DNA from 2 places in the Brevibacillus sp. MCWH genome. Region 2 is predicted to be linked to the other one. Evidence: riboswitches for the same ligand, from Rfam matches in the RefSeq annotation. Region 2 holds a riboswitch; the other holds the start of a gene.
The links. A riboswitch is a leader RNA that binds a small molecule or an ion and turns the genes downstream of it on or off. The one in region 2 is predicted to bind glycine.

Region 1: linked by a shared signal. The riboswitch ahead of ETC00_RS12430 (alanine/glycine:cation symporter family protein) and the one ahead of gcvT (glycine cleavage system aminomethyltransferase GcvT) in region 2 are both predicted to bind glycine.

Annotation. Positions count from the first base shown of each region.
Region 1 covers NZ_SDLF01000012.1:62,018-77,441, reverse strand. Annotated here, with positions in the region: gene ETC00_RS12495 (hypothetical protein) at 465-1,361, shown strand; gene ETC00_RS12490 (hypothetical protein) at 1,616-2,665, shown strand; gene cysK (cysteine synthase A) at 2,864-3,781, shown strand; gene ETC00_RS12480 (BglG family transcription antiterminator) at 3,966-5,912, shown strand; gene ETC00_RS12475 (amidohydrolase/deacetylase family metallohydrolase) at 5,902-7,038, shown strand; gene ETC00_RS12470 (hypothetical protein) at 7,029-7,400, shown strand; gene ETC00_RS12465 (SFCGS family glycine-rich protein) at 7,421-7,783, shown strand; gene ETC00_RS12460 (DUF4312 family protein) at 7,787-8,125, shown strand; gene ETC00_RS12455 (DUF4311 domain-containing protein) at 8,147-8,935, shown strand; gene ETC00_RS12450 (DUF4310 family protein) at 8,935-9,585, shown strand; gene ETC00_RS12445 (DgaE family pyridoxal phosphate-dependent ammonia lyase) at 9,629-10,735, shown strand; gene ETC00_RS12440 (KDGP aldolase) at 10,746-11,474, shown strand; gene ETC00_RS12435 (HPr family phosphocarrier protein) at 11,509-11,790, shown strand; gene ETC00_RS12430 (alanine/glycine:cation symporter family protein) at 11,818-13,182, opposite strand; glycine riboswitch at 13,345-13,461, opposite strand; gene ETC00_RS12425 (electron transfer flavoprotein subunit beta/FixA family protein) at 13,782-14,612, shown strand; gene ETC00_RS12420 (electron transfer flavoprotein subunit alpha/FixB family protein) at 14,609-15,424, shown strand, end outside.
Region 2 covers NZ_SDLF01000007.1:117,329-132,752, forward strand. Annotated here, with positions in the region: gene ETC00_RS08870 (PAS domain-containing sensor histidine kinase) at 1-1,312, opposite strand, end outside; gene ETC00_RS08875 (M28 family peptidase) at 1,694-3,007, opposite strand; gene dat (D-amino-acid transaminase) at 3,303-4,154, shown strand; gene ETC00_RS08885 (MFS transporter) at 4,234-5,433, opposite strand; gene ETC00_RS08890 (MarR family transcriptional regulator) at 5,420-5,932, opposite strand; gene ETC00_RS08895 (lipoate--protein ligase family protein) at 6,203-7,033, opposite strand; gene ETC00_RS08900 (class I SAM-dependent methyltransferase) at 7,324-8,226, opposite strand; gene gcvPB (aminomethyl-transferring glycine dehydrogenase subunit GcvPB) at 8,480-9,952, opposite strand; gene gcvPA (aminomethyl-transferring glycine dehydrogenase subunit GcvPA) at 9,945-11,297, opposite strand; gene gcvT (glycine cleavage system aminomethyltransferase GcvT) at 11,336-12,439, opposite strand; glycine riboswitch at 12,773-12,865, opposite strand; gene ETC00_RS08920 (DEAD/DEAH box helicase) at 13,085-14,788, shown strand; gene ETC00_RS08925 (YqhG family protein) at 14,855-15,424, shown strand, end outside.

The DNA.
Region 1 (15,424 bases), on a different contig from region 2:
TTGTTGGTATGTGTCAAACACCTCGTAACCTGATTCAATCATGCTGCATCGACATATCCTCCTTTATTTGTGCCGCGCTTATATTCAAGTATGCAAACATTATACCAATTTGTATTTTTGGAAAAATAGAATCTGATTGCAAAAATTCATTCATTTTTGAATGATTGTCTTTCATTTTTGAATGACAGTGTTGAGATGGAGGGAAAAATTTGTTTGCAGAAAAAGTAAAAATATGTTATAAGCGCAAGTGGTAACAAAATCCAGATTTTAAAAGTGAAGGTATTGCAATCTGTAATCTTGAGTTGCTAGATTAGCAGCCTCAACAAGTCTGAATACTGAAAGTAAAGCGATGGATTGGGAGATTATCATTCCTTCTCGTGAGTGGGTTAAAGTAATGGTAGGGCGTAACATATACAGTTGCGCCCTTTCCTGCCATGTTTTTGGTAAAAAATAAGGAGGATAACATGCGCTTAACCATTGTAGAAATGGACGAATTTTATATCGCAGGGATTGAGATTGGATTGGGGGTTGACTGGGATGAATATTTTGAAGCCCCCGACCCTGTCTTGTCAGAGATTGACCATGTGATTAATCCTCATGTCTTTTATTACTTTTCCATCGGAGAAAAAGAGATTATCGGCAAGCAAGTCAGTTCGATAGAGAATCTGCCGGAGAGGTGTGTAGCTGTAAAAGTACCTGCGGGTCTTTATGCCAAAGTGCCTGATTATCAAGACATCTATGTCCACGATATGTTTTCGATGACGAATTACATACTCGGTAATGAGGACGATTGCAGCGAGTATCGAAAGTTTGTATTGGGAGCAGGCGGCAAGTATCATTCGTACACTTATAATTTAGTCGAATACTCTCCAGATGTTGTGAATGTGCGGCAGATCCCCGTCTTGCCCGAAGCGAGGGCCAAACAGCTTCGCAAACAGTACATCGAAACATATTTCGATGTGGACAGCGACCAAATTCGCAGGTTTCTCTATAAAAGATATGAAGCAATACACACTGGATTACCTTGGCACAGTGGATACCTTTGGGAGTTTCTGAGTGAAGTGGCTCTTGGCAACATGCAGGGGATGAGCCTGGAAGACGCGACCAATTATTTGAAGAGCAAACAAGAGCTGCTGTTTTTCTGGGATGCAACAAGCCCGTTAGGGAGAGAGTTTGCATCCGGCAAAGTGTTTACGATGGATGCCGAAAAATTGATGAAATCGTACACGCGTTTTACTTTTGATATGTACCTGTTTGACTCTACGCTGGACTGGACGATTGTTTTTGCGCACGAAGAAATTAGCGATGAACCTAGCGATTGCTATCTGATCTATCGGAGTGATATTGAGAAAAAGAGCTGAATGAAAGGGGCTGTCCCGTGAAAAATGGCAGGGGAACAGCCTTTTGCATTGTAAATGGCAGGGAAATGAGGAGAAGTATGTTGACAATTGATCCCCCCTCTGCAAAAAAGTAAGAATACGACCCCGCCATACTGCACAGGAATTGGCCTTTCGACTCATATGGTTTTGGATTGCAGTTCATGTATGATGAAGTTATGGCGTGTTTTGGAAAAAAGTAGGTCAAAAGAAACAGAAAACGGATGAGGGGTCGCCACATGCAGGGGAAAAACAAACGTCTATACCTTGGAATCGCACTGCTGGTTGTCATTGTGTTGGGCTTTTGGAGCTATCGGTTGCTGGGGCCTATTGCACTGGCCGAAGGATACATGTACGAAGACAACAGCCGGATGGTGTACGCGAAGGCAACAGCGGAAAATGACCAGGTCAGCGTTGAAGTAACCTTGACCAAGCTGCTCGTCGAGGATACGATTCCGCGCTTGCAGACTGAGACAAGCGTCTGGACGGGCACGATGGAAAACAATACGCTTACGCTTCAAGAAAAGACGACGAGCCAAAAGCTCCAGGCCAAGCTGAGAAGAGACGGACTGCTGTTCCAGGGGCCGCTTGCGCAAGGCGAGCCGGCAGAAATCTTGCTCGCGGCCAGCAACAAGCAGGTGTACGACGACAAGCTGGCGGTGTGGACGAAGAACGTCGAGCAGGAAGCTGCACAGAAGAAAAAAGAAGTGGAGGAGCAGCGGGCCAAGGAAGCAGCGCGCGTCGAGTTCGCCAAAAAGGTCGAGCGGACGGAGAGGCTTACGGCCGATATGCTGGAGAGCGCCCAATATTTGCAAGAGATCCAGTTCGCAGAGGAGCTGCAGTTTTCCAAAGATCAGGTCGTCGAGCTGCAAGGACTTTTGGACGAGCTGACTGCATATGCGAAACAGCCTGGTCTGAGCAAAACGGACTACGACGTGATGGCCGGGACGCTTAACAACATGAAGGTGCTGGTCGACGGGATCAATGCCATGGACGGCACGATCGAGCAAAAGAAAAAGCGCATGCAAGACATAATTGCCGTGCTGGAGACGGATATGAAAGACGCGCAGGCGGTGTGGGAGGAAATCAAGGCGAGCGTGACAGATATAGAGAAGCGGGAGAAAGCGTTGACGGAAGCGGTCAAGGCAGGCTCCGACGCGATCGCGCAGGCAAATGAGCGGATCAATGCACTGGGAAATGAGCAGGCTGGCGTCAAAGCCTCCGCAGACAAGCTCTACCGGCAGGCGGCAGCCGTGCTCGAACAGACGAGGGCCAAGTACGGCTTCTAGTACAGATAGTCGAATGGAAAAAAGCTCAGCTTTCCGACGGCTCGATGCAGCGGAAGGCTGGGCTTTTTTGCAAACTAGAGTCAACCAGACGGTGATCCGGTAAAAAGCAAACTGTGATTTTGTTATTTTCAGATCGGTTTTGTTGTATTATCCTTAAACGTATACATTCGCCTTTGTAGCTTGATCGGGAGGTTTTTTATGAGAGTCTATGAAAGTATTACAGAGCTGATCGGAAATACGCCTCTCGTTCGCCTGAACCGGATCGTCCCGGAAGGAGCGGCAGAGGTTTGGGTGAAGCTGGAAAAATTTAACCCGTCCGGAAGCGTCAAGGACCGCGCGGCGTACAATATGATCGCGGCCGCGGAGGCGGAAGGACTGATTCGGCCGGGGGACACGATCATCGAGCCGACCAGCGGCAACACGGGGATCGGCCTGGCGATGAACGCTGCGGCCAAAGGATACCGGGCGATACTGGTCATGCCGGACAACATGTCCAAGGAGCGGATCAACCTGTTGAAGGCGTATGGCGCCGAGGTGGTGCTGACGCCGAGCGAGCAGCGCATGCCGGGGGCGATCGCCAAGGCGCTGGAGCTGCAAAAGGAGATTCCGGGCAGCTTCATCCCGCAGCAGTTTGAAAACAAGGCGAACCCCGATATCCACCGGGTCACGACTGCCCGCGAAATTTTAGAGCAGACGAACGGACAGCTCGATGCCTTTGTCGCAACCGCGGGCACAGGCGGAACGATCACGGGGACGGGCGAAGCCTTGCGCGAGCAGCTGCCGGAGCTGTACATCGCTGTCGTCGAGCCAAAAGGCTCCCCCGTCCTGTCCGGCGGCAAGCCTGGACCGCACAAGCTGGTGGGGACCAGTCCGGGCTTCATCCCGCGCATTTTGAATACGGACATCTACAATGAGATCATCCAGATTGCAGACGAGGACGCGCTGGACTGCATGCGCAAGCTCGCCGCGCTGGAGGGGATTTTGGTAGGCCCGTCGTCGGGAGCATCGGTGTACGCCGCCATCACGATTGCCAAACGGCTTGGAGCAGGCAAGAGGGTCGTCTGCATCGCGCCGGATACGGGCGAACGGTATCTGAGCATGAACTTTTTTGAATAAGGGGCATGTTAATGAGGCCGTCCTGTAGGGGACGGCTCATTAACATGTTAGAGAGTTTCGACGGAATCTTGCAAAAGTTGCACGATCTGATGGGGAAAAGAATCGTGCTTTACCCCAAGAAAACGGTTACTTATAATGAGACTCAACCAACGCTGACAAGATTCGACGGGAAGGGGGAGGTAAGGTGCAGTTGACCTCGCGTTCCCGCGCGCTCCTGAAAGTGCTGCTGGACAGCACACGGCCGATGAAAATCCGGGAAGCGGCGCGCGATTTTCGCGTCAGCGAGCGGACGATCAAGTACGATCTGGAAGCGATCCGCACGTGGTTGAAGGAGCGCCACGTCACCCTGCACTCCCAGCCGAACAAGGGCATCTGGATCAGCGAAAACGAGGAAAAGCGGGCCCGCCTGCGCCGGCACCTGGAGGGATGGGGTCGGAGCGATTGGGTCCTGCATCAGAAGGAACGGGCCAAGCACCTGGCGCTCATGCTGCTGCTCGCCGACGGGTACGTGCGGCTGAACGATCTGGCGGACCGGATGGCGGTCAGCCGCAATACGGTGATATCCGACCTCAGAGAAGCGGAGAGCTTTCTCGCAGGGTGGGGGCTGGAGTTGATCAGCAGGCCGCGCTATGGAGTCAGAATATTCGGAGAAGAGCGGTCGGTGCGCTTTGCCCTGGAGTGTCTCCTGCACGATCTCCTGGAAGGCGACGAGATGTTCCGGCTGGTGCAGCGGGTACAGGGAGGCGCGGCGGACATCGCTGCTGCTGCCGATGAAGCAGGCCCCCTCGTGGAACAGCGGCTGCTCGGCGAAGAGGAGATTCGCCTGATCGATCAGGCGGTGCGGGAGCTGATGGCGCAGTTGTCGTTTGCCGTGACGGACCGGACGCTGATCAGCCTGCACATCCGGCTGTGCATACTCGTGCACAGGGTACAAAAGGGGAAAGTCCTGACTGCCGATGAAACAACCATTCAAACCGCGCAAGGATGGAGCGGCTACCCCTTGTTCGCGCAGACGGCCAACCGGCTGTTTGCTGCCTTGCGACTGATGGTCACACCCGACGAGCTGGCGTACGGCTGCCTCCCCCTGCTGGGGGTGGATTACCCCTTGACGGCTGTGCACGGCAGCAGCCCGGCTCCCGACATCTACGACGTCACCATCCGGCTGACGGAAGCGGTCAGCCAGGCGATGCAGGTGCCGTTTGACGACGATCCCGAGCTGCACGAGCACCTGTTTGCCCACCTGACTGACAGGATCATGCGCTACCTGCAGGGGGTGCTGTACCCCAATCCCCTAACCAGCGAAATCTGCCGCTCGTATCCGCGGATGTTCGCCGCGGTCAAGCGGGCATGCCAGGACGTGCTCTGGCCGAGCGGCATCTGTCTGCTCGACGCGGACATCGCTTATATCGTGCTGCACTTTCAGGCCGCCTGGGACCGCTGGATGGAGCAGAAAAAGGTGAATGTGCTGGTCGTGTGCGGTACTGGACGGGGCACGGCCCGGTTCCTGAAAACCCAGTTGGAGGCGGAACTGAAAGGGCTGCGCGTCGTCGGCCTGTGCGGCAGTCTGGAGGTGGAGAAATACCTGGCCAGCCGCAAAGTGGACCTGATCGTCAGCGTTCTGCCGGTCAAGGCGGACGTGCCGGTTGTCGTCGTCAACGCTCTGCCCACCCGGCACGATCTCGAAAAAATTCACGACTGTCTGCAAACGATCTCCGCACAACCGTCGGCCGATTCGGCTGCGTCCGGAAGTGGCGGAGGGCCGCGGCGAAGCGATCTCTGCGCCGACCTTCACGAGCGTGACCTGCCGGTGGTGGAGCGGCTGTCGCAGGACGTGATCTACAAGGGATTCGAGCTGAGCCAAGCGATTACCGCGGCGTTTCGCGAACACTTGACCGAACAGGCGGCAAGCGGTCTGATGCTCCACATCATGCTAATGGTCAACCGCTTGACGTTTGGCTCCTCCTACGTGGAGTGGCAGACGGAAGCGGAGCCGGAGGGAGAAGACTATGCCGCATGGCGCAAAACGCTGAAAACGCTCGTGGAAAACGCCGGGCTTGCGGTGCCGGAGAGCGAGATAACGGCAATCATGCGATATTTTTCAGGGAAAGGGGTGACAGAGAGTGACAATTGATTTGCTCATCCAGGGAGGGCGGGTGGTCGATCCCTCCCAGTCCATCAACGGACGGTATGACATTGCTATCAGCGGCGGGAGGATCGCGGCGCTGGCGGAGCCGGGACGGCTGCCGGCGCAATTGGGCGGCGCCAGGAAGACGCTGGATGCCTCGGGGACCATCGTGACGCCGGGACTGATCGACCTGCATGCCCATGTATTTCCGGGGCGGACGCCGCTCGGCATCGAGGCCGACCGCGTAGGGATCGAACAGAGCGTTACCACGCTGGTGGACGCGGGCAGCGCCGGAGCCCGCACGTTCGCAACCTTCCTGGACGAAGCTGTCAAACCGGCCGGGACCCGCGTGCTTGCGTTTCTCAACATTGCCGGCGAAGGATTGTGCGGCGGGCTGTCCGAGCTGGCGGACATGGACCGGCTCACGCCGCGGGAAGCGGTGGCGCTCATCCGGGAGCAGCCGCTGATCCGCGGTATCAAGGCGAGAATGAGTGCGTCGGTCGTCAGGGAAAACGGCATCAAGCCTCTGCTCGTCGCTAAGGAAGCGGCCCGGGAAGCGGGCTGTCCGCTTATGGTGCACATCGGAAACGCACCGCCGGCACTGTCGGAGATTTTGCGCGTGCTGGATGCCGGCGACGTGGTGACCCACGCGTTTCACGGAAAAGCGGGCGGCATCCTGGACGAACGGGGCCGGCTGATTCCGGAAGCGGAAAAGGCACTGGCGCGCGGCGTGCTGTTTGACGTGGGGCACGGCACGTCCAGTTTCAGCTTCCGCACCATGCGGCAGGCGCGGGCGCTCGGCCTGGCGCCGCATACGATCAGCACCGACATTTACCGGCAGAACGCGGCGGGACCGGTACACAGCCTGACGACCACGATGACGAAGTTTGTGGCGCTCGGCTATTCGCTGGAGGAGGTGATTGCCGCTTGTACGGCAGCGCCTGCCGCCGTTTTGCGAATGACGGATGAAATCGGGACGCTGCGGCCGGGTGCAGTGGCCGATCTGAGTGTGCTGGAGCTGACAAACGTCCCCGTCGTCCTGACAGACTCGGAACGAGAGCAGCTCACGGCGGAGGAGTCGGTTACAGCAAGGCTGACGATTAAAGCAGGAAAGGTACTGACATGCAGATGATCAAGGCAATAGTGCAGGAAGTGGCGGAACAGTTGGAAGCTAACTTATCTGAAATTTCTGAATTAAACAACCTGATGGCAGCAGCTCTTGACGAGACGACCCGTCTGGGATTAACAGTCTCCCGTGACAGATGGCTGGCGATGGGCGTGCACATGCTGGGATTTTTGCGGCGGATGCGAAGCGGAGAGACGCTTCCGCCCGTGGAGAAGGAGCTGTATGCGGAGATCCCGCCCGAGATGCTGCATCTCGCCGGACGCGTGCTCGCCGCCGCCGGATCAGCACGGGAAGCCGGGGATGCGGAAGTGTTTTTAATGGCCGTCCATTTTGAAGCGGCACGGGCGCTGCAGCAGGAACAACCGTAGCAATGGAGGAGGGTATGCGAATGGCAAAGGTAAAAGTGGTGATTGGCGACCGGTTGGGCAAGGGCCACAATGTGGCAAAAGGCGTGGAAGCGGCGGGGGGCTTGGCGATCCTGATACCCGGCGTCGGCGCGGACATGAAAGTGGGGGACGTGATGTACCGGGAAAACGCTGATTTCGGCCTGTCGTTTTGCGGCAGCGGAGGCGCAGGGGCGCTGACCGCGAAGACGAAGTACGGCTACCCGGTCGAATACGGTCTCAGGTCTGTGGAAGCGGGCATTACCGCGCTTCAAAACGGCAGCAAGGTGATCGGATTCGGGTTTATGGACACGGAAGAGCTGGGCAAACGGTTGACCGAAGCATTCATCAAACTGGCGGGGAGGTAGCCTATGTACACGGAAGTGACTCGCACGCTGAGACTGACGGGGAGCGCGGAGACCAAAGAAGGGGCGTTCAACAGGATTTTCGCCCAGATCAAGCACGCGATCGCGCGGGAGACGTCCGATCTGGTGGTGCGGATTGAACCGCTCGCGGTCGAGGTGGTGTCCGCGACGGAGACGTCATACCGGGAGCGGCTGTTTGGCCTCTTTTTTCCGCGCACCCGCACGCGATACGAGATTACCGCAGACGTAAGCGTCCGGCTGGGACTTGTTCGGCTGCAGGAGATTCCGTTCCGGCAGCAAAGCGAGCAGCCGACCGGCGTGAAGCAGCTGCTCGGCCAGCGATAGAAAGAAATAGGGGGAACGTTCATGGTGACATGGATGATTGCGTTGAAATCGATGGTAATCGGCGCACTGGTCGGCTTCGGCGTGGGAGCGGGGGCGGCCCGGATGTTTCACGCACCGAACGTGCAGGGAATGGGGGCGTTTCGCACTTTTGGTGAACTGAACGCCTGCGCCGGTGACCCGATCTCCCACTTTTCGTTCGGATTGGGCTTCTTCTTCAACGCCTGGGCGTCCGTGGTCGGGGCCGGCGCGCTGACCCAGGATGTGGACCACCGGATTTTGCCCAACTGGACGGCAGCCCTTCTGCTGTGGAAAAACAAAAACGTGGAGGAGACTTTGCACGACCCGAAAAAAATGGCGATCGTCGGGGCAGTCGTCGGTGCAGTCGTCGTGACGCTGCTCAATTCGACAGCGACGGCCATTCCCCAGTCGATGCAGCTGGTGGCGACGAAAGTCCTGGTTCCGGCCGCCAACTGGCTGATCAATCCAATCATGCCGATCGTCTTCTGGATGGCTGCGATGGATGCGGGAAAACGAACCGGCGTCTGGGGCACCGTTCTCGGCGGGTTTTCCCACCTGGTCATGGGCAACGCCGTACCGGGCATTGTGCTCGGCATCCTGATCGGCAAAGGCTTGGACGACAGCGGATGGAACCGGATTACCAAAACCCTGGTGACGGCCGTGGTGCTGCTGTTTATCCTGAGCGGGTTCTTCCGCGCATTTGACGTGGCGCTGTTAAAGAGCATCCAGGTGGACGTTCCGCAGTGGCTGATTGATCTGCATGAGATGTTTGGATCGGTGGTGAACAAGTGATGAATGAAGGTCAGACAAAAGGTTTCTGGTATTCCGAGTGGGCGTTTCCGCTCTTCGTCGCGTGCCTGTCTTCCGGGATTTTTGCCGGGACTCATCTGTATTATGTGTATCACGTTGGAGCTTTCAACGACATCGCCATCGTCGCCATGCTGGAAGCTGGGATAAAAGGCGGCGGGTATGGAGCGGCAGCTGCGTTTGGCGCCAGCTTCCTGTTTGCCCGCGTCCTGGAAGGGCCGCTGGTCGGCATCTTGGACATCGGCGGTTCGCTGCAGACGGGCATTGGCATCGGCGTTCCGGCGCTGATGCTCAGCGCGGGCATGACGGCCCCGCTGCTTTCGTTCCCGCTGGCACTGGTAACGGGAGCGCTGCTGGGACTGATCATCGGCGCGGTGATCGTCCTGATCCGCACGTTTACGATCAACGCGGCCAAGTCCACGTTTGGCGCTGACGTGATGATGGGAGCGGGCAACGCAGCCGGACGCTATCTCGGTCCGCTGATCGTCATTTCTGCGATCATGGCGTCCATACCGGTTGGCATCGGTGCCACCATCGGGGCAGCCGTTTTCTACTACTTCAAAAAACCGATTGCCGGCGGGGCGATCATCGGCGCGATGATTTTGGGAGCGATGTTCCCCATCCCGCCGCAGTGACGCCTTTGGCCCAACACACCGGGAAGGAGGATGCTGCAACCAAATGGGCATCTACCAATCATACGGTCTTAGACAGGTAATCAACGCCAGCGGCAAAATGACGGCGCTCGGAGCCAGCGCCGTCCATCCCGCTGTCGCCCAGGCGATGGGCGAGGCAGCCATGGACTACGCGGAGATCGCCGAGCTGTTGAAAGCGGCCGGCAAAAAAATCGCCGATGTGACGGGAGCAGAAGACGGGTGTCCGACATCCGGTGCGGCTGCGGGCATCGCCATTGCCGTCGCCGCCGTCATCGCCGGCCGCAATTTGCGTCTGATCGAACAGCTGCCGGACTCGGAGGGGCTGCGCAACGAGATCGTGATTCAAAAAGGGCATGCCGTCCACTTCGGGGCATCGGTACGGCAGATGATTGCCCTCGGCGGCGGGAAGGTGGTGGAAGCGGGTCACGCCAACCACGTGGAGGAAGCGCACCTGCGCGAAGCGATCGGCGAACGCACGGGGGCGCTGCTGTACGTCAAGTCCCACCACGCCGTGCAGAAAGGGATGCAGCCGCTGGAGACGATGATCGCCCTTGGCAGGGAGTACGGACTTCCCGTTATCGTGGACGCCGCCGCGGAGGAAGACCTCCGGCTGTACATCGCCAAGGGAGCGGATGCGGTCATTTACAGCGGCGGAAAGGCAATCGGTGGGCCCACCTCCGGGTTTGTCTGCGGCAAAGCCGAACTGATGGAAGCCTGCCGCGCCCAGTACAAAGGCATCGGCCGGGCGATGAAGGTAGGTAAGGAGGCGATCGTTGGCCTGCTGGCAGCTCTTGAGCGGTACGAATTGGCCAGCAAGGACGCCGGAGAGCAGCTTCAGCTGGTCGAACGGCTCGTCGCGGCAATCAACGAACTGCCGGGACTCCATGCCGCCGTGGTGCAGGACGAAGCGGGGCGCGCCATCTACCGTGCGCAGGTAAAAGTGGACGAGCGGACGGCAGGGATGACAGCCCATGAGCTGATTCGCCTCCTGGAAGCGGGCGACCCGGCCATTTTCACCCGCAATCACTACGCCAACACGGGCGTGATTGCCTTTGACCCGAGACCGCTGCGCCCCGGACAGGAAGCGATCATTGCAGCCCGCCTCCGGGAGATTTGGAGCAACAGAAAGTGAGGGAGCACCCATGTCAACGAACAAGCCAACCATCCGACTCAATGTTCTTGCCAAACACGTGGAAAACGCTAGGGAGATTTTGGAAGCAGCCGAGGGCCGGGTGCTTATCGGCGTGATGGTAAAAGCGTACCCTGACGTTGATGCCGCCGCTGCCGCCGTAGAGTCGTTCCAGCGCGCCGGCGTGCCCGTTTCCGTGGGTTTGGGGGCCGGCGACCCGACCCAGTGGAACAAGGTGGCTGAGGTGGCCGCACGGACAAAACCGGCCCATGTCAACCAGGTGTTTCCCGCCGCCGGCTACACACTGGGCTGCCTGCAGCAGGCAGGGAGCAGCGATACAATTGTCAACGCGCTGATCGCCCCCAGTGGCACACCGGGCCGGGTCATCATATCGACCGGCCCCGTAAGTGGGACCTGGCAGGAGACCGTCTCCTGCGAGGCGGCTGCGGCGATGCTGGCGGAGATCGGCGTGCATTCAGTCAAATTTTACCCGGTGAACGGATGCCAACGCCTCGACGAACTGCGGGCGATGGCTCGCGCGGCAGTGCGCTGCGGTCTGTCCGTATTCGAACCGACCGGAGGCATCGACGCATCCTCCATCCGGCGTGTGGTGGAAACCTGCCTGGAGGAGGGGGTCCAACACGTGATTCCGCACATCTATACCTCCATCGTCGACAAGGCGACCGGGCTGACCAGGACGGACCAGGTGAAAGAACTGATCGCCGCCCTGCCGCAGGTGTAACACTTGCAAAGAGAGATTGGGAGTGGAATGTTTCATGTTGGAAAAACAAGTGATTGTCACCCTTCCCCAAGGGCTGCATGCCCGTCCGGCGTCCGCATTTGTGCAAACGGCTTCCGTTTTTGCCAGTGACATCGGTCTGCGCAAAGGCGGGAAGACGGCAAACGGAAAAAGCATCATCAGCATCATGTCGCTGACCGTTGCCCAGGGTGAGCAGGTGACCCTGACCGCTGACGGGCCTGACGAGCAGCGGGCGCTGGAGGCGTTGGAAAAGCTGCTGACGATGGCGGTCGAGCAGCAGCCAGGCGCTCATTCGTAAACGAGATCAGGTAACAGGCAAAGCGTGTCAGCCAGCCAGCTTTCGTTTCGCGGTCCAGGCTGCTTCCTGTTCCCAAAAGCGCCTCGTTTCCGCCACGACGACGCCGGAGAGACCGATCAGGCCGATCAAATTGGGCACAGCCATCAGCCCGTTCATAATGTCAGACAGCGTCCAGACGAGGTCCAGCTTCAGCGTTGCACCGACGCTCACCATCGCCACAAAGACGAGGCGGAAGTAACGGCCGGAATCCTTGCCCGCCAGGTATTCGAAGCACTTTTCGCCGTAGTAGGCCCAGCCGAGAATGGTGGAGTAGGCAAACAGGATGACGGCGACAGCCAGCACGTAGCTGCCGGCCGGGCCAAATACGGTCTGGAATGCGTAGGTCGTCGCCTCCACTCCTGATTTGCCCGTTTCCCATGCGCCAGTCGTCACCAGGGCTAGTCCGGTAATCGTACAGACGATGATGGTGTCGAGAAAGGTGCCTGTCATCGAGACCAGCGCCTGCTTGGCCGGCGTGTCGGTCTTGGCGGCAGCGGCCGCGATCGGAGCGCTGCCCAGCCCCGCCTCATTGGAAAAGACGCCGCGGGCCACTCCTTTTTGAATCGCCATCGCCACCGTGGCCCCCAAAAAGCCGCCCGTGGCCGCCGTCCCGTTGAAGGCCCCTTCGAGAATGATGGATACCGCCTGCGGCACCCGGTCCAGGTGGAACAGGACGACGCAAATGCCAGCGGCGATGTAAAACAGGGCCATGAACGGCACGAGAACACTGGTCACCTGGCCGATCTTGCGCACGCCGCCCAGCACCACGAACGCGGTGAACAGCGCCAGAGCCACGCCGGACGCGAGCGGGGGAACGGCGAAGTTCAAATGCAGCGCGTCCGCCACCGAGTGGGCCTGCACCATGTTGCCGATCCCAAACGAAGCCAGCGTGCCAAACAAGGCAAAGAGCACAGCCAGCCATTTTTGCTTCAATCCCCGTTCGAGGTAGTACATCGGGCCGCCGGAATAGCGGCCGTCCGCTTCGCGAATCCGGTAGGTGACCGCCAAAATGGCTTCGGCATACTTGGTGGCCATGCCGAACAGGGCAGTAACCCACATCCAGAAGATGGCGCCGGGACCACCCGTGGCGACGGCAGTGGCGACACCTGCGATGTTGCCCATCCCGATGGTGGCGGCCAGCGCTGTCATCAGCGCCTGAAAGTGGTTGATATCCCCAGGCGAGCCGCTCTCCTGCCGGCCAAAGGCCAGCCTCAAGGCATACCACAGTTTGCGGAACTGCAATCCTCTCAACCTCACTGTCAGCATTACGCCCGTGCCCACCAGCAGCACCAGCGTGGGCAGTCCCCATACGTAACCGTTGATTACATCCAGCCAATGCAGCAGCTTGTCCATGTCGTTTCCTCCTTGTTTGTCGTACAAATCTGCGTACAAAAGAAAAAACATTTCATCGCGGATGAAATGTTTCTGGAGCGGGCATGGACACGCAAAACGGCCCGTTCATGGGGAATCAGGGGAGCAATAAGCCCCTTGCGCCATTCCGGTCGTTTTGCAGCTGTCGTTCGCTCTGTCCTTTTACCTGAGAGATTCATTCGCATTGCTGCGCGAATTTGCTCCTTCGGTGCCCGTGCCCCTCGCCGATGCGGGTAGGGGGGTCTCTCCAGAGGTTCGTCCCCATTCAGTTTCACTTGTTGCCAAGACCTGAGAGTTTCGGGATGTGCTCCCTTGCCCCGTCGGTAGATCGTTTCCGATCTTTTCCTGAATGGTTCATCCGATCTCGTATGCAATTTGACAGAAAAAATATATAGCTAAATTAAACTTCTGTCAATCTTGTGAAATGTTTCGAACGTGTCCCATATTCCAGGTCTAAGTGACAGCTCCCCGCAATACGTTATAACAATGAACAACACGCTGCCCAAGATGCGCCTAAAAAAGAGACAACCCGTGCGGGACTTCGCTGAAGACCGCAGCTGGCAGCGAGGAGGGATTTGTGCATGCTGCATATCGTCGCCTGTATCAAACAGGTGCCGGACACGAAGGTTATCAAGATGAACCCGAAGACGAACACGATGGACCGATCCAGCGCTCCAGCCATTCTCAACCCGTATGACGCCCACGCCGTGGAAGAGGCGGTCCGGCTGAAGCAGCGCTACGGCGGCACTGTCTCCGTGCTGACAATGGGACCGCCGCCGGCCGTCAAGGCGATCCGCAAGTGCATCGAGATCGGTGCGGACGAGGGCTACATGATTACCGACCGGGCATTCGCCGGGGCGGACACGCTGGCCACCAGCTATGCGCTGACCAAGGCGCTGGAGAAAATCGCCAAGCAGAAGCCGATCGATCTGATCATCTGCGGCAAGATGACGATCGACGGCGACACCGGGCAGGTGGGGCCGGGCATCGCCAGACGGCTCGACATACCGCCGCTGACCAATGTGAAAAAGGTGGTGGAGATCAACAAGGAGAAGGGATACGCCATCGTCCACCGCAAACTGGAGGACGGGTACGAAGTGGTCCAGTCCACGCTGCCTTGTCTGTTCTCCGTGGAAAAGGAGATCAACGAGGTGCCGTACTCTCCGCTTCCCAACATGCTGCGCGCCGCCCGCTACCAGCCCGTCATCTGGTCCGTCAACGACCTGGAGGACGTGGATCGGAGCCTGCTGGGGCTGAAAGGTTCACCCACGATCGTCGCCAAGGTGTGGCCGCCGGAGAAACCCAAGGGGGGCGAAAAGCTGCAGGGCAGCCCGCGCGTGCAGGTGAACCGGCTGATGGAAATCCTGGCGGAGAAGAAGGATTTGTTTCGCGCAAAGGAGGGACGGGCATGAACCTGGAGGAGTACCGCGGGGTCTGGGTGTTTTTGGAACAGCAGGACGGCCGGATCGCCCCGGTGTCGCTGGAGCTGCTGGGGGCGGGGCGAAAGCTGGCTGACAAGCGGGGTGTGCCTCTTTCCGGCTTGCTGATCGGCGACCAGGTGCGTGAACTGGCGACGGTCGCCTTCCAGTACGGAGCGGACGTCGTCTATCTCTACGATGACCCGATTTTTCACTACTACCGGACCGAGTCCTACATGCGTGCCGTGATCGCATGCGTGCAGAAGCACAAACCGGAAATCCTGCTCTACGGAGCCACGTCGACCGGCAAGGATTTGGCCAGCGCCGTGGCGACCGATCTGGAGACGGGGCTGACCGCCGATACCACGATGCTTGACGTGGATCAAGAAACGGGCCTGCTGGAAGCCAGCCGTCCGGCGTTCGGCGGCAACATCATGGCGACTATCCTGTGCAAAAAGCATCGGCCGCAGATGGCCACCGTCCGGCCCAAGGTGATGAAGGCACTGCCGCCCGATCCCAATCGTACAGGCCAGATTGTGGAGGAGCGGATTCCCCTGCGGGAGGAAGAGATCCGCACCAAAGTGCTGAAGATCGTCCGCGAAACCAGCAGGAGAGTGCGGCTGGACGAGGCGGACATCATCGTCGCCGGCGGCAAGGGGATGGGCAGCAAGGAGGGCTTCCAACTGATCCACCGCTTCGCCGAGGCAATCGGCGCGACGGTCGGGGCCAGCCGGGATGCCGTCGAGGCGGGATGGATCGATCACCAGCATCAGGTGGGGCAGACCGGGGTGACGGTGACGCCGAAA
Region 2 (15,424 bases):
TCTCCGTAATGTCGCGGGTGACGATCATAAAACTGATCACCCGTCCTGTCTCATCCACAATTGGTTTGCAGCGAGATTCCAGGTTGACCCAGTGGCCGCCGTTGTGCAGGAAGCGGAATTCGACCGAAGCCATTTCACCGGTTTGACCGATGCGCGCAATCGCCTGCCGGACGGATTTCTGATCATCCGGATGCACCCGATCCATGAAGTCGTACACCTGATTGAACTGATCGAGCGGATACCCCAGAATCGACTCATGCGAAGGAGACATGTAGGTCACCGCACCGCTCCCCTCGTACACGCAGATCATGTCGGTCATGTTTTCGGCGATCAGCCGGTACTTTGCTTCGCTCACCCGCAGGCGATGCTCCACGCGCTTCTGTTCGGTAATGTCCCGCGCGCTGCCGACAATGCCGATCACTTTCCCCTCGCCGTCGTAGATCGGCGCCAATGAGAGGGACACGTGCAGGGGTTGGCCGTTTTTGTGAATGCGGACCGTTTCCAGCCCAATGATGCGCTTGCCATTCAGCACTTGTTGATGGTAGTAGTCGGCTTCTTCCTGCAAATGCGTGGGGATGAACGGCAGCGGCCGGTCGATCAATTCTTCTTCGCTGTAGCCAAAGATGATTTCTGACGCCTGGTTGATGCGCTTGATGCGGCCGTTGACGTCAATCACCGAGATGGCGTCGGGGGTTTGCTGCAGAATGGACTCCAGCAGTTCTTTCGTGGCCAGTCCGTCCATTTCCACCCGCTTCTGGTCGGTGATGTCCCGCCCCAGCATCAGGAGGGAGACTTTATGGGTCAGTGGATCCATGACCGGTACCTTTACCAGGTCGATAAAGCGTGTCGATCCGTCCGGCTGCTCAAACACTTCGACGCGACGGAACGGTTCTCCCGATCGAAAGACGAGTTCGTCGGTTTCCCGGCAGCTGAACAGACTTTGCCGGTAACGGTCCGTCACGCCCACCAGCTCCGGACTGGCTGAGCAATCGCCGACAAAGAATTTCCCGGCCGCTTGATTGACGTATAAAAGATCGCCCGTTTTGCTCTTGATGAACAGGAGGTCCGGGACGGCGTCGAAATAGCTGCGGAATCTGTGCTCCCGATAGCGGACTTCCTGTTCCAGTTGACGGACGCGCCGCAGCAGGTACAAGATCAAGAGGAAGGCCGCCACCTCCAACAACTCCAGGACACCGAACAGCAGTCTCCCATTGGCTTGGGAAGACCATACGGGCCAGTGTGCCACGGCGGTGACAACCGCCAGGGCGATTACCGCCAAGAACGAAGGATACAGCGCTTGGGATTGCTTCATATCAACCTCCGTAACAGATGTAACTGATGGACATCCCCGTATTGCGGTTGGGGATGTTATTTTATTCGGAAATTTCCGATAAATGACGCGAAACATTACGGTGACGCTGCTGTTCCGGATTGCCCACGACACGATCGCGGTAAACGCATTGCCGCACCAGCCACATCTCCCTTTGCCGGGAATCACTGATTCACACTCTGCACAAAGTGAGTGAATTTTTTTACATTCGCGAAAATTATACCTCTTTTATCAAAAATCGACCATTCCTTACCATTCGACAGATTTTGACAATTACTTCCGGAAGGCAACAAAACGCCCGCGTCTAGAAAACCTGCGCGGGCACGGCAAACGTCTGTATTTCCCTTTTCCTATCAATCCTCATCACTTGGGAGCGGGTCGGCCCGCCGGATACGCCGGGGTGTGTTCATCGGCAATCTCGCGCACGGCGGCCAGGACGATTTGCGCCGTACGGCTGAGCTGCTCCCGACTGATTCTGTCCACGGTGTCCTGCGAGAGCTCCCTCTTTCTGTCAGCGGGTACTGGAGCGACTAGCACGGCGGCGGGAATCCCGGCGCGGGCAAACACGGTCGCTTCTCCCCCTATGCCAGACTCGCCAGGTCGAGCGGCGGAAAAAACGGCCCCCGCCTGCTCTGCCAGATCGGCGGGCAGATTTCGCAGTCCGTCCGCTGTAACCGCCGTCAATTCCCCCGCGTCCGCACTGCCGACGCCATTGAGGCAGAACGCAGCGACGATCTGCTGCTTCTCGGCTTCGGACAAGGAGCGCACGTAGGCATCAGCCCCCCGCGCCCCGTCGTAAGCCGCTCCCAGACTGACGAAACGCACTTCCGTGTCAACCTGCTGACTGGCCAGAAGGCGGGCTGTCTCCAGCAGCACGGCCGCGCCGGACGCTCCCTCGTTGGCCCCCGGCGACGCGGGCGGAGAATCGTGGCGTGCGGTCACCAGTACCGTTTGACCTGTGTTTGCCCCCTTTGGCTTTCGCGCCGCGATCAGATTGTACGACGTGCGTCGGGTGGAGACACCGCCGATTACGTTCAGCTCAGCGGACACCTTTCCCTTTTCCAGCAGACGCTGACGCAGGAGTTCCCCTTCCGTTCGCGGGAGCAGCACGGCAGGTACGGCCATGTCGAGCGGTTCTTCCAGCGGTTCGTCCCATGCTCCGTCGTCGTCGTTGACGAGAATGACTCCCGCCGCCTGGACGGCCGCCGCGTTGCGCACCTTTTCCCCCAAGGGAATCTCTCCCCGCTGGATCAGGACGATCTTCCCTTCCGCCTGTATGCGGCTCATCTCCGCCGCCGTGCCTCTCCCGGCGTCAATGATCTCGGCTGCCGCCCTGCCGTTTGGTCCATGTGTCAAGGCGGTCACGTTCCACATGCGGTCGGGCCAGCCATCCGTGCGCAAGGAGAGCTGGGTCGGCTGGCTGTACACGTAATAGAAAAACGGCTGCAGCTTGGTCTCGTACCCGTACAGGCGAAGCTGCTCTTCCACATAGACGAGGGCGGCAAACTCCGATTCCGTCGCCGCCGCCCGCGGCTGACGGGACAGGCGCTCTACGTGATCGTACAGACTGTCGGCGTCGATCTGTTCCTGCACTCCGGCCGCCGCCCCTGCCGGCAGCGGCAAATGTAAACTCATGACCAGCATGGCGCACAACGTCCATCTGCAATACGCCCTCATGGCATGCTCCTTTCGCAAGGCGTTTGTTTTTATTATGGGCAGGGGCTGTCGCCAGCGTCTAGTCAGAATAGTTTGTCAAATACGGGCACACAGCGTCATAGAGCGACATCATTTGTGGCCCATCCGTAAAATCAAATTGACCCTTGTCCCCCGGTTTGGTAAGGTGGAAGGAGAATCCATCTACTGCTCGACGCGGATTTTTGCCTGTCCGCCGCCGGGGCTGCATGTTTGCGGATGGTTTTTTGCAAACAAAAAATGTCATAATTTTTGCGTAATCATGAAGGAGGATTTCGCCATGCTGTATGTGGATGGCAAGTGGGTCGAGGCTGACGAACTGGCCGTACACCCGGAAGACCGCGGCTACAACTTTGGTGACGGGATCTATGAGGTGGTCCGGATTTACAAAGGGAAAATGTATCAGTGGGACGCCCATCTGACCCGTCTGTTCCGCAGCGCGCGGGAAATCAAGCTGGACCTGCCCTGGACGGCGGCAGAACTGAAAGATATTGCTCAGCAGCTGATCGTCAAAAACAACCTGACGACGGACGATGACGCCATCCTCTACCTGCAGGTGACGCGCGGCGTCGCTCCTCGCCTGCACGATATCCCGAGCGGCATCCGACCGGTCATCATGGGATTTGTCCGGCGCAAGGAACGCCCGCTGGCCGATCAGAAAAAGGGACTGACCGCCCAGCTGGTGGAAGACATCCGCTGGCTCCGCTGCGACATCAAGACGCTGAACCTGCTGGGAGCCGTGCTGGTCAAGCAGTACGCCAAGGAGGCCGGCGCCCAGGAGTCGATCTTGCACCGCAACGGCATCATTACCGAGTGCAGCGCCTCCAACCTGTTTGCAGTCAAGGACAACGCCCTGTACACCCACCCCGCCGACAATCTGGTTCTGCACGGCATCACCCGGCAAACCGTCATCGACCTGGCAAAGGCAAACGGCATTCCGGTGCATGAGGAGGCGTTTGACATCCAGTTCCTCAAGCAGGCGGATGAGCTGTTCCTCTCCAGCACGACGGCGGAAGTGATGCCCATTGTCGCCGTGGACGGCCAACCGGTTGGCAGCGGCCAGGTAGGCCCGATGGTGCAAAAACTGCAGCAGCTGTTCGAGCAGCACATCTATTCCGAGGTGCTCGTGTAATACACTGAAACACATCCTGCTTTCCAATCTACGCAAGTGAAGCGGCTATCCGTATCGGGTAGCCGCTGCTTTTTACTGCTCATTTGACAGCCTCGTTCACGTTTTGGGGGCGCATCCGCAGCCGCAATCCCCAACTCAACAACGCAAACAGCACTCCCAGCAGTCCAAAAACGACGACAGCTTCCATTTTCGCCAGCAGCCATCCCGATACGACAGGTCCGGCGGCCATTCCCATGTACCGGATGAAGTTAAACAGTCCCATCGCACTGCCCCTGTTGTGCTCAAATTCATTTGCCATCATTGTCGAGTACAAAGGAGTTATGACCCCTACACAGATCCCGTACATTACCAGAGCCGTAAACATCCCGATTAACGAAAATGAATGGGTAACGGCAAAAAGCAGAATGCTGCCTGCCGCTACGACGTGTCCGCCTGCACTCAGCGTCTTGAGCGGAATTCGGGCTTGCAGGTAGGTAAAGATCGCGCTTCCCGCCATCGTGCTTAGCGCCAGCGGCAGATAAAGCAGCCCTACCAATTTCAGGCTTGCATGATAGTGATCCGTCAGCAAGACAGGCAGGTATACGATCACGGCGAAATACACGAAGAAAAACAGGAAACTCAAGATCAGTATCGAGCTCCCCGTCCTGTTTGTGAAAATGCCGCCATAGTGATTCAAAAGCCCGCCTTTCCTGACAGATTGTTTCCCTTCCGGAGTATCTTTCGGGAAAAACAGCTGATGGGCCACCAGGAGAATGGCGGAAGCAATTGCGAGAAACCAGAAAATTCCGGGATAGCCATGCCAGTCTCCCATCCATCCTCCCAGTACCGGGGCTACTGCAGGCGCAACAGACAGCAGCATTTGATACGTCCCCATCGCTTTTCCGCGTTGGCTTCCCTGAAACAACCTGCCAATGGTCGCTGCGGCAACAAGCGGGAGAGCAGCAGTTCCTGCCGCTTGCAGAACCCTGAACAGCAAAAACACTGAAAACTGATTGGTGACAGCGCACCCGATGCTGGAAACGACGGTCAACAGAATGGCCGGGATCAGCACAAATCGGGCCCCTTTCCGATCTACGAGCGGTCCGAGAACCATTTGCATGATCGCGGTAACGAAAATAAACAGCGATACCGACAAATTCACCAGGTTCATGGAGACGTGAAACGAGTCCCTGATCAGGGGAATGATCGGCGAGTAAATATTTTGGTTTAACGATGCAAAGAAGGCGCTGATACAAACCAGATACAAAATGAACGCGGCATTACCGTTAGCGCTCTTCACGGAGGGTCCCCTGCCTTTCCGCCAGTTCCTCCTTGATTTGCATGGTCAGTTCTCGGAGGAATTTGAGAATGGCATGCCGCTCCATCTCAGTAAAGCGGTCAAGAAACTGGTAGAACTGCTGTTCTTTCCGCTTGTGTATCGCTTCGTGCATCTCAAACACTTGCCGTCCTTTTGGCGTCAGCCGAAAATACACTTCCTTCTTGTTGTCCGTGAGTTGGAAGCGTTTAATCAGGTCTGCTTCCAGCAATTTTGCCGTGATTTTGGTAATGTTTGCTTTGGACAAGTTCATTTTCTTGGCAATGGCACTGTTGTTGATCGGTTCATGCTGCCCGATACAGTCAATGACGTGAATGCTCGTCATATTTCGGGGCAAGAGTTTTCCCTGTTCACCCGTCGCCTGGTTCAAAAACTCCTGAATGTCGGTATCCGCCCTTTGCTCGTTCAGGTGCAGCAGCTTCATATACTGGTCATAAATCAGCTCGTGTGTCAGATCAGACATTGTTCCTGCACTCCCTTCGGATTTATCGTGCACATTTCTCACACAAAATTGTTAACCAGTAAACACTTTCATTTTATTCGCGGTCGTAAAATAATGTCAATGATCATTGTTGATAAGTTTTCGCAAATAATTTACATGTTAACAAAAGATTTCCGTCCTCACGAGCATGAAAAAAAGCTCTCGGGAGCCGGTGGTTTGGCCCATGAGAGCTTGTCTAATCCGTATTCGTCCATTTGTCTGCCTGATTTCCTCCGACGAAAAACCTGTCCGTCAGCGGCGGAAGTTCCACTCGTCCGAAGCGTAGCGGGTACGAACCAATTCATCGGCCAAAGCCAATTCTTCAGACGTCAGTTCTCCCGGTACCAACTCCACCTCCAGACCGGAAGCGAAGCCGTCGCGGAAGGCATGCACAGCCTCTTGCAGGCTGATCGGCCGGGGGCTTACCTCGTTGATCGTCACTGCCTTTTGCCGGAAGCTCTCCATCATGCGCTGTTTCACGCGCTCGGACGGGAAGTTGAGCAGCGAAAAGAGCAGCTCGACGTCCATCTCCAGGAGAATCGAACCGTGCTGCAGGATCACGCCTTTTTGCCGCGTCTGGGCGCTGCCTGCCACCTTTTTGCCCTCCACCACCAGTTCGTACCAGGAGGGGGAATCAAAGCAGGCTGACGAGCCGGGCGAGCTGTACTTTTCCTTTTCCTCCTCGGTGGCCAGCGAGACCATTTCCGCGTGCAGGCCGAGCCGCTGAAATCCGTGCAGCAGCCCCATGCTGATCACCTTGTACGCCTCCGTCACGCCGGACGGCATTTTCGGATGGCTTTCCGAAACGACGACGCTGTAGGTCAACTCCTGATCGTGCAAGACGGCCCGTCCCCCGGTCGGACGGCGGACAAAGCCCAGCCCTCGCTCACGCAGCGCCTCCAGGTTGATTTCCTTGGCCGCCTTTTGAAAGTAGCCGATCGACAGGGTCGCCGGATTCCACGTGTAAAACCGGACGGTCGGCGGTACCTTTCCTTCGCTGTGCAGTTGCAAAATCGCCTCGTCGACAGCCATGTTCATGGCCGGTGACATGGCTTCCGTGACGAGAAAACGCCATTGTTCCATAGTTCGACCTCCTCTTGCCCCATCCATTGTACGCCGCCGGCAGCCGGGACGACAAGAGACGGACGATTCCATTGCACACGTGGACGCGCCTGTCCCTTATCGTTTCTTCCCCTACGTCACCGTACGATCTCCCTCCATCTTACCACATCATCCAGTCCGCCTGGCGTCGTCACCACCTGTAAAAGTGTCGAAAAGAGGCACTAAGCCGCCGCTCGGAGAATCGCGTAAACAAACAAAAAAGCCGGGCAACCCACCCGGCGCACATGATCCACGTATCGAGGCAGCCATTTTTACGTGACGACAGCCCATGCAAAGCGCACGTGACAGCTCGCCTGATAACCGTCCGTTCGGTTCTGGAAGTATCGTTCCTGGATATCGGCCGAGCTTGCGTTTTCATGCAGACGCAGCCCCACACGTTCCAACTCGACAGCCAGCGTCGACGGGTCGAGGGCCGTTTTCATCGGCTCACCGATCTTGCTTAGCTCCTCCCGCATCTCTTTATCGTGCGGCGCGCCTTCTTCCGGCACAAAGTAATCGAAAATCACTGCACTGCCCGCAGGGGCTATCTCGGCAATGGAACGAAGCGTTGCGAACACTTCGTCGCGCGTCAGGTACATGGTGACTCCCAGCCAGCTAAAAAAGCTCTTCGTCTGCACATCGTACGCCGTACGCTTCAGTGCATCAGCCAGGCGTTCCTTTGTGAAATCCACAGGCACAAAGTGGAGATGTGACGGGGTCTCCCATTTCAATTCAGCCAGCCGATCGCGTTTGAAGGCTTGCGTGGCCGGGTGGTCTGCTTCAAATACCTGCAGTTGACGCAGAAGATCGGGACGGCGGAACGCAAACGTATCCAACCCGGCCCCGAGTATGACATACTGCCCGATCCCTTGTTGTACCGCGAGCTCAAGGTTGTCTTCCGCATATCGCGAGCGGCTGAGAACATGAGACAGTCCCATCGCCTGCAGGAACGGCCGCAGAGCGTCAGCCGCCTGACCGGAGCGTGCCAGGCCGGCTTCCGGGACGGGAATCTGAAGGGCACTGGCCAATCCTTGTTCAATCAGCACACGTCTTTCCTCTGGTATCAGCTCGAAGGCGAGAAAGTCATCAAAAATTTTCGGGGTGTCATTCATGGTATGGTAGGCGCGCATGTAGGCGGTCATGATCGCGGTCAGACTGACGTGGTTTTCTTGCAAGGTTATCTCCTCCTTTGTACTGCCGATCTTACAAGGAATGGAAAGACGGCGTGTACAAAGAAGTATACACAGACCAGCAAATTGTTTCAATCGTTAATTTTTAATCATATCATAAAATTTAAATTTTGTCAAGGGGTTAGGTCTCCAGCTGTGATGTTCGCAGATGTTCGCAATCTGTCGGGAGTCTTCCTGCTCGCAATCCGTATGTGGACAACGCAAAAACCGCCCGAAAAAAACGGGCGGTTTCAATCGGTTATGCTTGTTCCGGCTGGTAACGGAGGATCGGCTTGCGTGCTGCCGTCGCTTCGTCGAGGCGCTTGACCACCGTGGTGTGCGGCGCTTCCTGAACGATTTCCGGGTTTTCTTCGCACTCGCGGGCGATTCTCAGCATGACCTCGATAAACTCATCGAGCGTTTCTTTTGTCTCCGTCTCCGTCGGCTCGATCATCAGACATTCGTCGACGATCAGCGGGAAGTAGATCGTCGGCGGGTGGTAGCCAAAGTCAAGCAGACGCTTGGCGATGTCCAACGTACGGACGCCCAGTTTTTTCTGGCGGACGCCGGAGAGGACAAATTCGTGCTTGCAGACGCGGTCGTACGGCAGCTCGTAGGCCGACGCCAGCTTTCTCATCATGTAGTTGGCGTTCAGCACGGCGTTTTGCGAGACTTGCAGCAGCCCTTCCGGCCCCATCGTGCGGATGTAGGCGTAGGCGCGGACCAGGATGCCAAAGTTGCCGTGGTAGCCTTTTACGCGGCCGATGGACTGGGGACGGTCGTTGTCCCAGTAGTACGTGCCGTCTGCTTTTTTGCCCACGATCGGGGCTGGCAAAAACGGCTCCAGAATTTTTTTCACCCCGACTGGACCGGCACCAGGACCGCCGCCGCCGTGCGGACCGGTAAAGGTTTTGTGCAGGTTGAGGTGGACGACGTCAAAGCCCATGTCGCCCGGCCGGGCAATGCCCAGGATCGCGTTGGCATTGGCCCCGTCGTAGTACAACAGACCGCCCGCTTCGTGGACAATCCGCGCCATTTCCACGATATCTTCCTCAAACAGGCCGAGCGTGTTGGGGTTGGTCAGCATCAGCGCCGCCGTGTCCGGACCGACTGCCTGGCGCAGCGCTTCAATATCCACCAGGCCGCGCTCGTCGGACGGAATCGTCACGGTTTGCAGGCCAGCGACCGCTGCGGAAGCCGGGTTGGTGCCGTGGGCGGAGTTGGGCACGATCACTTTCGTGCGCTGATGGTCACCGCGGCTCTCGTGGTACGCGCGAATCATCATCAGCCCGGTCCACTCGCCGGCCGCTCCCGCTGCGGGCTGCAGCGTCACCGCATCCATCCCGGTGATTTCCGCCAGGTCGTTCTGCAGGTTGTACATCAGCTCCAGAGCACCCTGGACGCTTTCTTCCGGCTGATAGGGATGGGTTTGAGCGAAGCCCGGATAGCGGGCCACATCTTCGTTGATTTTCGGATTGTATTTCATCGTGCACGATCCGAGCGGGTAGAAGCCGTTGTCCACCCCGTGATTGCGGCGGGACAGTTCGGTGTAGTGACGCACGAGCTGCAGTTCGGACACCTCCGGCAGTTCGGTTGGCGTCTCGCGGATCAGATGCTTGGGCAGCAGCGCGGCCACGTCGACTTCCGGCACGTCCAGCGCCGGCAGGTTGTAGCTCACGCGGCCTGGTTTGCTCAATTCAAAAATGAGTGCTTTGTCCTTGTCGTTATGCACGTGTGATCGCCTCCAGTTCCTGCACCAGCGTGTCGATTTCGTCTTTCGTCCTCAGCTCCGTGACAGCGAGCAGCATGTGGCCGGACAGTTCCGAATAGGCAAGGCCGAGATCGTACCCGCCGATGATGCCCTTCGCGAGCAGCGCCTTGTTCACCTCTGCGACCGGCTTGGACAGCTCCACCGCAAATTCGTTGAACACCGGCGCTCCGAAGGTAATCCGGAATCCCTTTGCCTGCAGCGCCTGTTTGGCGTAGTGAGCTTTTTGCAGGTTCATCATCGCCATCTCCTGCACGCCCTGCTTGCCCAGTGCCGACAGCGTGATCGACGCAGCCAGCGCCATGAGCGCCTGGTTGGAGCAGATGTTGGAGGTTGCCTTTTCGCGGCGGATGTGCTGTTCCCGCGCCTGCAGGGTCAGCACAAACCCGCGTTTGCCGTTTTCATCCTTCGTCTGGCCGACGATGCGTCCCGGCATTTTACGCATCAGCTTGGACGTGGTGGCAAAGTAGCCGCAGTGCGGTCCGCCGAACGAAGCCGGGATGCCAAACGGCTGCATGTCGCCGATGACGATGTCGGCTCCCAGCTTGCCTGGAGCTTCCAGTACACCGAGGGAGAGCGGGTTGGCAGAAACGACCAGCAGCGCCCCTTTTTCGTGCGCAATCGGTTCGACCGCCGCCAGGTCTTCCACGGCGCCAAAGAAATTGGGGTACTGCACGATGACTGCGGCAGTCTGGTCGTCAACCAGCGCTTTCAGTTCGGCAAGATCGGTCACGCCGTCGCCGGTGAAGCCCGCTTCGACCAGCTCCACGCCTTGTCCGTAGGCGTACGTTTTCAGCACGCTGCGCGCCTCCGGGTGTACGGCACGGGAGACGACCACCTTTTTTCTGCCGGTGTGGCCAGCCGCCATCATCGCCGCTTCGGCGAGCGCGGTGACACCGTCGTACATGGAAGAGTTGGCCACCTCCATCCCGGTCAGCTCGCACACCATCGTCTGATATTCAAAGATGGCCTGCAGCTCCCCCTGGCTGATCTCCGGCTGGTACGGCGTGTAGGCGGTGAAAAACTCGCCGCGCAGCAGCATGTGGTTGACGACGCTGGGGATGTAATGCTCGTACACGCCGGCACCCAGGAAGTTGACGTGGGTGCTGAAGTTGACGTTCTTGCTGGACAGCCCTTGGAAGTAGCGGACCAGTTCCGGTTCAGAGAGCGCTTCCGGGATGTTCAGATTCCCTTTGAAACGCACCTCTTCCGGGATGTCGGCAAACAGTTCATCCACGCTGGAAATGCCCAGCGCTTCCATCATTTCGCGCTTGTCCTGATCAGTCTGCGGCAGGTAACGGTATTTCACGTGCGAGGTCCTCCTTTTCCACGCTTGCGATTCTTACGTCAGTTTTTCGGCCGTTTGTAGAAGGGCGTGGCCACGACTTCCGCCTTGAGACGTTTGCCGCGTATCTCCACATCCAGCTTCGTGCCGATGGCAGCGAATTCCGCTTTGACCAAAGCCAACCCAACGTTCTTTTTCAGCGTCGGGGACTGGGTCCCGGTCGTCACTTCCCCCACCTGTTGGTCGTCGACAAACACCGGATAATGCGTGCGGGGGATGCCGCGGTCGATCATTTCGATCCCGACCAGTTTGCGGGGCGCTCCCTGTTCTTTCTGCGCCTTTAAAACTTCCTGGCCGATAAACGGCACGTCTTTGTCCACCTTGACGGCAAATCCGACACCAGCCTCGATCGGCGTAATATCCTTGCTCAGTTCCTGACCGTAGAGCGGCAGCCTTGCCTCGAAGCGGAGCGTGTCGCGCGCCCCCAGTCCGCACGGCACCAGGCCGTCCGCTGCGCCTGTCTCGAGTAGTTTCTCCCATACCTGGATGGCGTGAGCAGCGTCCAGGTAAATCTCGAAGCCGTCTTCACCCGTGTACCCGCTGCGGGAGACGAGCGCGGGCACACCGTCAATCAGCACATCCCGTTCAAAGCGGAAGAAGCCGATCTGCGACAGGTCGACGGGTGTCAGCCGCTGCAGGATGGACTCCGCCAGCGGCCCCTGCAGGGCGATCTGGGCTGTTTGCGGAGAAACGTTTTCGATCGTGACGCCGTCGATCAGATGCTGGGAAAGCCAGTCATAGTCCTTGTCGATGTTGGCCGCGTTGATCACCAGCAGGTAGTGATCGTCGGCAAATTTGTACACCAGCAGATCATCCACCGTTCCGCCGTCCGGATAGCACATCAAGCTGTACTGCGCCTGGCCCGGCACCAGTTTGGAGACGTCGTTGGTGGTCACGCGCTGCAGGAATTCCAGCGCCCGCTCCCCTTTTACCTCCACTTCCCCCATGTGGGATACGTCGAACAATCCTGCCTTCGTCCGCACCGCTTCGTGCTCCTGAGTGATGCTGGAAAACTGAACCGGCAGCTCCCAGCCGCCGAAGTCGATGGTTTTCGCCCCGTACTTCTCGTAAATCGGGAAGAGCGGCGTGCGTTTCAAAGTGGACATGAGGCACCTCCTGAACCGAATGAACTGTTTGTTGTAAAGCTGAACACAGCCGGCAAAGCCTCCGACGATCGTCCGGGTTCTTTGCCGCAAACCGATTGGCCCCAAGAAACCCGGAGTCGCCTTGCGTCCGGAACGTGAGCGATCGTTCATAAGGACGCGTTCACGAACGCAAAAAAGGACAGAGCGGAAGAATCGGAAAACGCCAAAGAAGACGGCGCCCCCATGTCTCCCCTCTGTCCTTGGTACCTGAGAGTTACCTTGCCGAAGCGGGCCAACCGGCACAGCTGGCAAGTTTCCCCGTTGGTGGCTCTTGTCGAGCTCTCTCCAGAGATGCGTCAAGTAGAGGTACTTTTGCCTGAGAGATTCACCGTCACCGGCTTGCTCCTTCGGCGCTGTCTAAAGACAGTCTCTCCCTTCTACTATCATTCGCGTTGGATGTTGGGCCATACATAACTTTTTCAATTGATTCCATACTAAACAACAAACCTACACGTTTATCCTACCACGAGCGTGCTTTTTTGAAAATATGCAAATTGACATTCAACTCACGATTTCGTTAACAATTTTTTCTCGAGGACAAATATTGTTAACAATTAGCGCATGACTTATATGATAAATGGCATCCTTTAGTAATGAGGTGCAAAAATGACGAATATTCCTGTCTCGTTTGACATGAAATGGATTGATTTGCTTACGGAGCGCATGCGGCAGGACGGCCCTTGGGACAAATGGGAACTGTTCCAGTTGGCCCTGGAGGCGGAAGAAGCCATGCTTGTGCGCGAGTTCGACCAGCTCCAATGCCTCAAGTATCTGCCTTCCCTCAAACCCTATCCGCACCAGCTCAAAACAGCAGAACGCGTGTTGAACGAGCTGCGCGGCCGGGCCATCCTGGCCGACGAAGTGGGGCTGGGCAAAACGATCGAGGCCGGACTGATCATGAAGGAGTACATGGTCCGCGGCCTGGCCAAGAAGATTCTCGTGCTGGTCCCCGCCTCCCTGGTCATTCAGTGGACCAAGGAGCTGAACCAGAAGTTCGGCATCCCCGCTATCGCGCAGAAAAAAGAGTACATGTGGCGGCAGTACGACGTGGTGGTGGCCTCGATCGACACGGCCAAGCGCGACCCGCACCGCCGCCACGTGCTGAACATCGACTACGACATGCTGATTATTGACGAGGCGCACAAGTTGAAGAACAAGCGGACGCGGAACTACCAGTTCGTCAAGGAAATCCGCAAAAAATACTGCCTGCTCCTCACTGCCACGCCGATCCAGAACGAGATGGACGAGCTGTACAACCTGATCAACCTGCTGAAGCCGGGCCATCTTGGCCACACCAGCACGTTTGCCACCAACTACGTGGAAGGAAAGCGACAGGCGAAAAACAACGAGCAGCTCAAACACGAGCTGGACAAGGTGATGATCCGCAACAAGCGAAGCGACGGCGGCATCCAGTTTACCAACCGCGTGGTACGGTCCATCCCCATCGTGCTGTCGCCGGAGGAAAAGGCCCTGTACGACGGGGTCACCCGCTTTGTCAAGGAACAGTATCACTCCGGGACGGGCGGCTTCAACTCGCTCGCCTTGATCACCTTGCAGCGAGAGGTCTGCTCCAGCCGGGAAGCGGCGTTCATGACGCTGTACAACATGCACCAGCGCACCCCGGAGGACTCCCCGGCAAGAGCCGAGATCATGGAGCTGGTGGAGCTGATCAAGCGGATCGAGACCCACTCCAAGGCGGCAAAAACCGTGGAACTGATCCGGGAAATCAACGACAAGGTGATCATCTTCACCGAGTACCGGGCGACGCAGAATTATCTGCAAAAGTACCTGCATGAACACGGGATTACCTCTGTGCCGTTTCGCGGCGGATTTAAACGGAGCAAAAAAGACTGGATGACCGACCTGTTTCAAAACCGGGCACAGGTGCTGATCGCCACCGAGGCGGGCGGCGAAGGGATCAATCTGCAGTTCTGCAATCAGGTGATCAACTACGATCTGCCCTGGAACCCGATGCGCGTGGAACAGCGGATCGGCCGCGTCCACCGGCTGGGGCAGCAGCGGGACGTCCACATCTACAACCTGTCCACCGTCGGCACCATTGAACAGCACATCCTCAACCTGCTCTATGAAAAAATCGACCTGTTTGAAATGGTGATCGGTGAATTGGACGACATCGTGGAGCGGCTCAATCTGAATCAGACACTGGAAGAAAATCTCATCAGCATCATCATGGACTCCCGCTCCGAGAGGGAAATGGCCGTCAAGCTGGACAACATGAGCCAGGCCATTCGCGCGATCCGGGAGGCAAACCGGTCGCGGGACGCTCTGCCCGATGTGGCGGAACACTAACCGATCCCGGTGATTGGCCGCGGCTGCCGGCCAGCATTTTATAGTCAGACGGGAGGGAAACGATGCATGCAGCAAGAGCAGATACGCCGATTTACAGAACGCTACCTGGCCGCCTTTTCCGCCCATATTATGGAGACGCATCCCGACTACCTGACCGTAAAGCTGCCGGTCGAGGTGGACAAAGATATCGGCAATAGACCGTTTTACTGGACCTGGGTGGAGAAAATGAATCTGCCCTACCAGCCCATGGTGCTCACGTTTTACTTTGACAGCGAGCGGAAGCCGGAGGGACTGCGAGCGGAGCACCTCCATCTCGGCGCGGGCCGTCTGCAGCAGATCTTTCAATCCGCCCGCAAGCACGGAAGTTTCGTCTGCATGTACGAACAAACCGCATCCCCCCGACCGGGCGGCCGGCGCACCACCCCGCTCGTTCCCTGGCTGGGATTGAACTGGAAAGTCTCCTTTATTTGCGACAAAAAGCGGGACATGCTGCTCCATTTCGGGATCAACCTGCACCAGCCCCAGATTGTAACCGACTTTTACCCGTTTCTGCAGCAGCTGTCGCTCGCCCCGTCCATCCCGGATTACTGCTACACGCTGGAAAGACGCCTCTCTCTGACAGAGGCCGCCGCCATT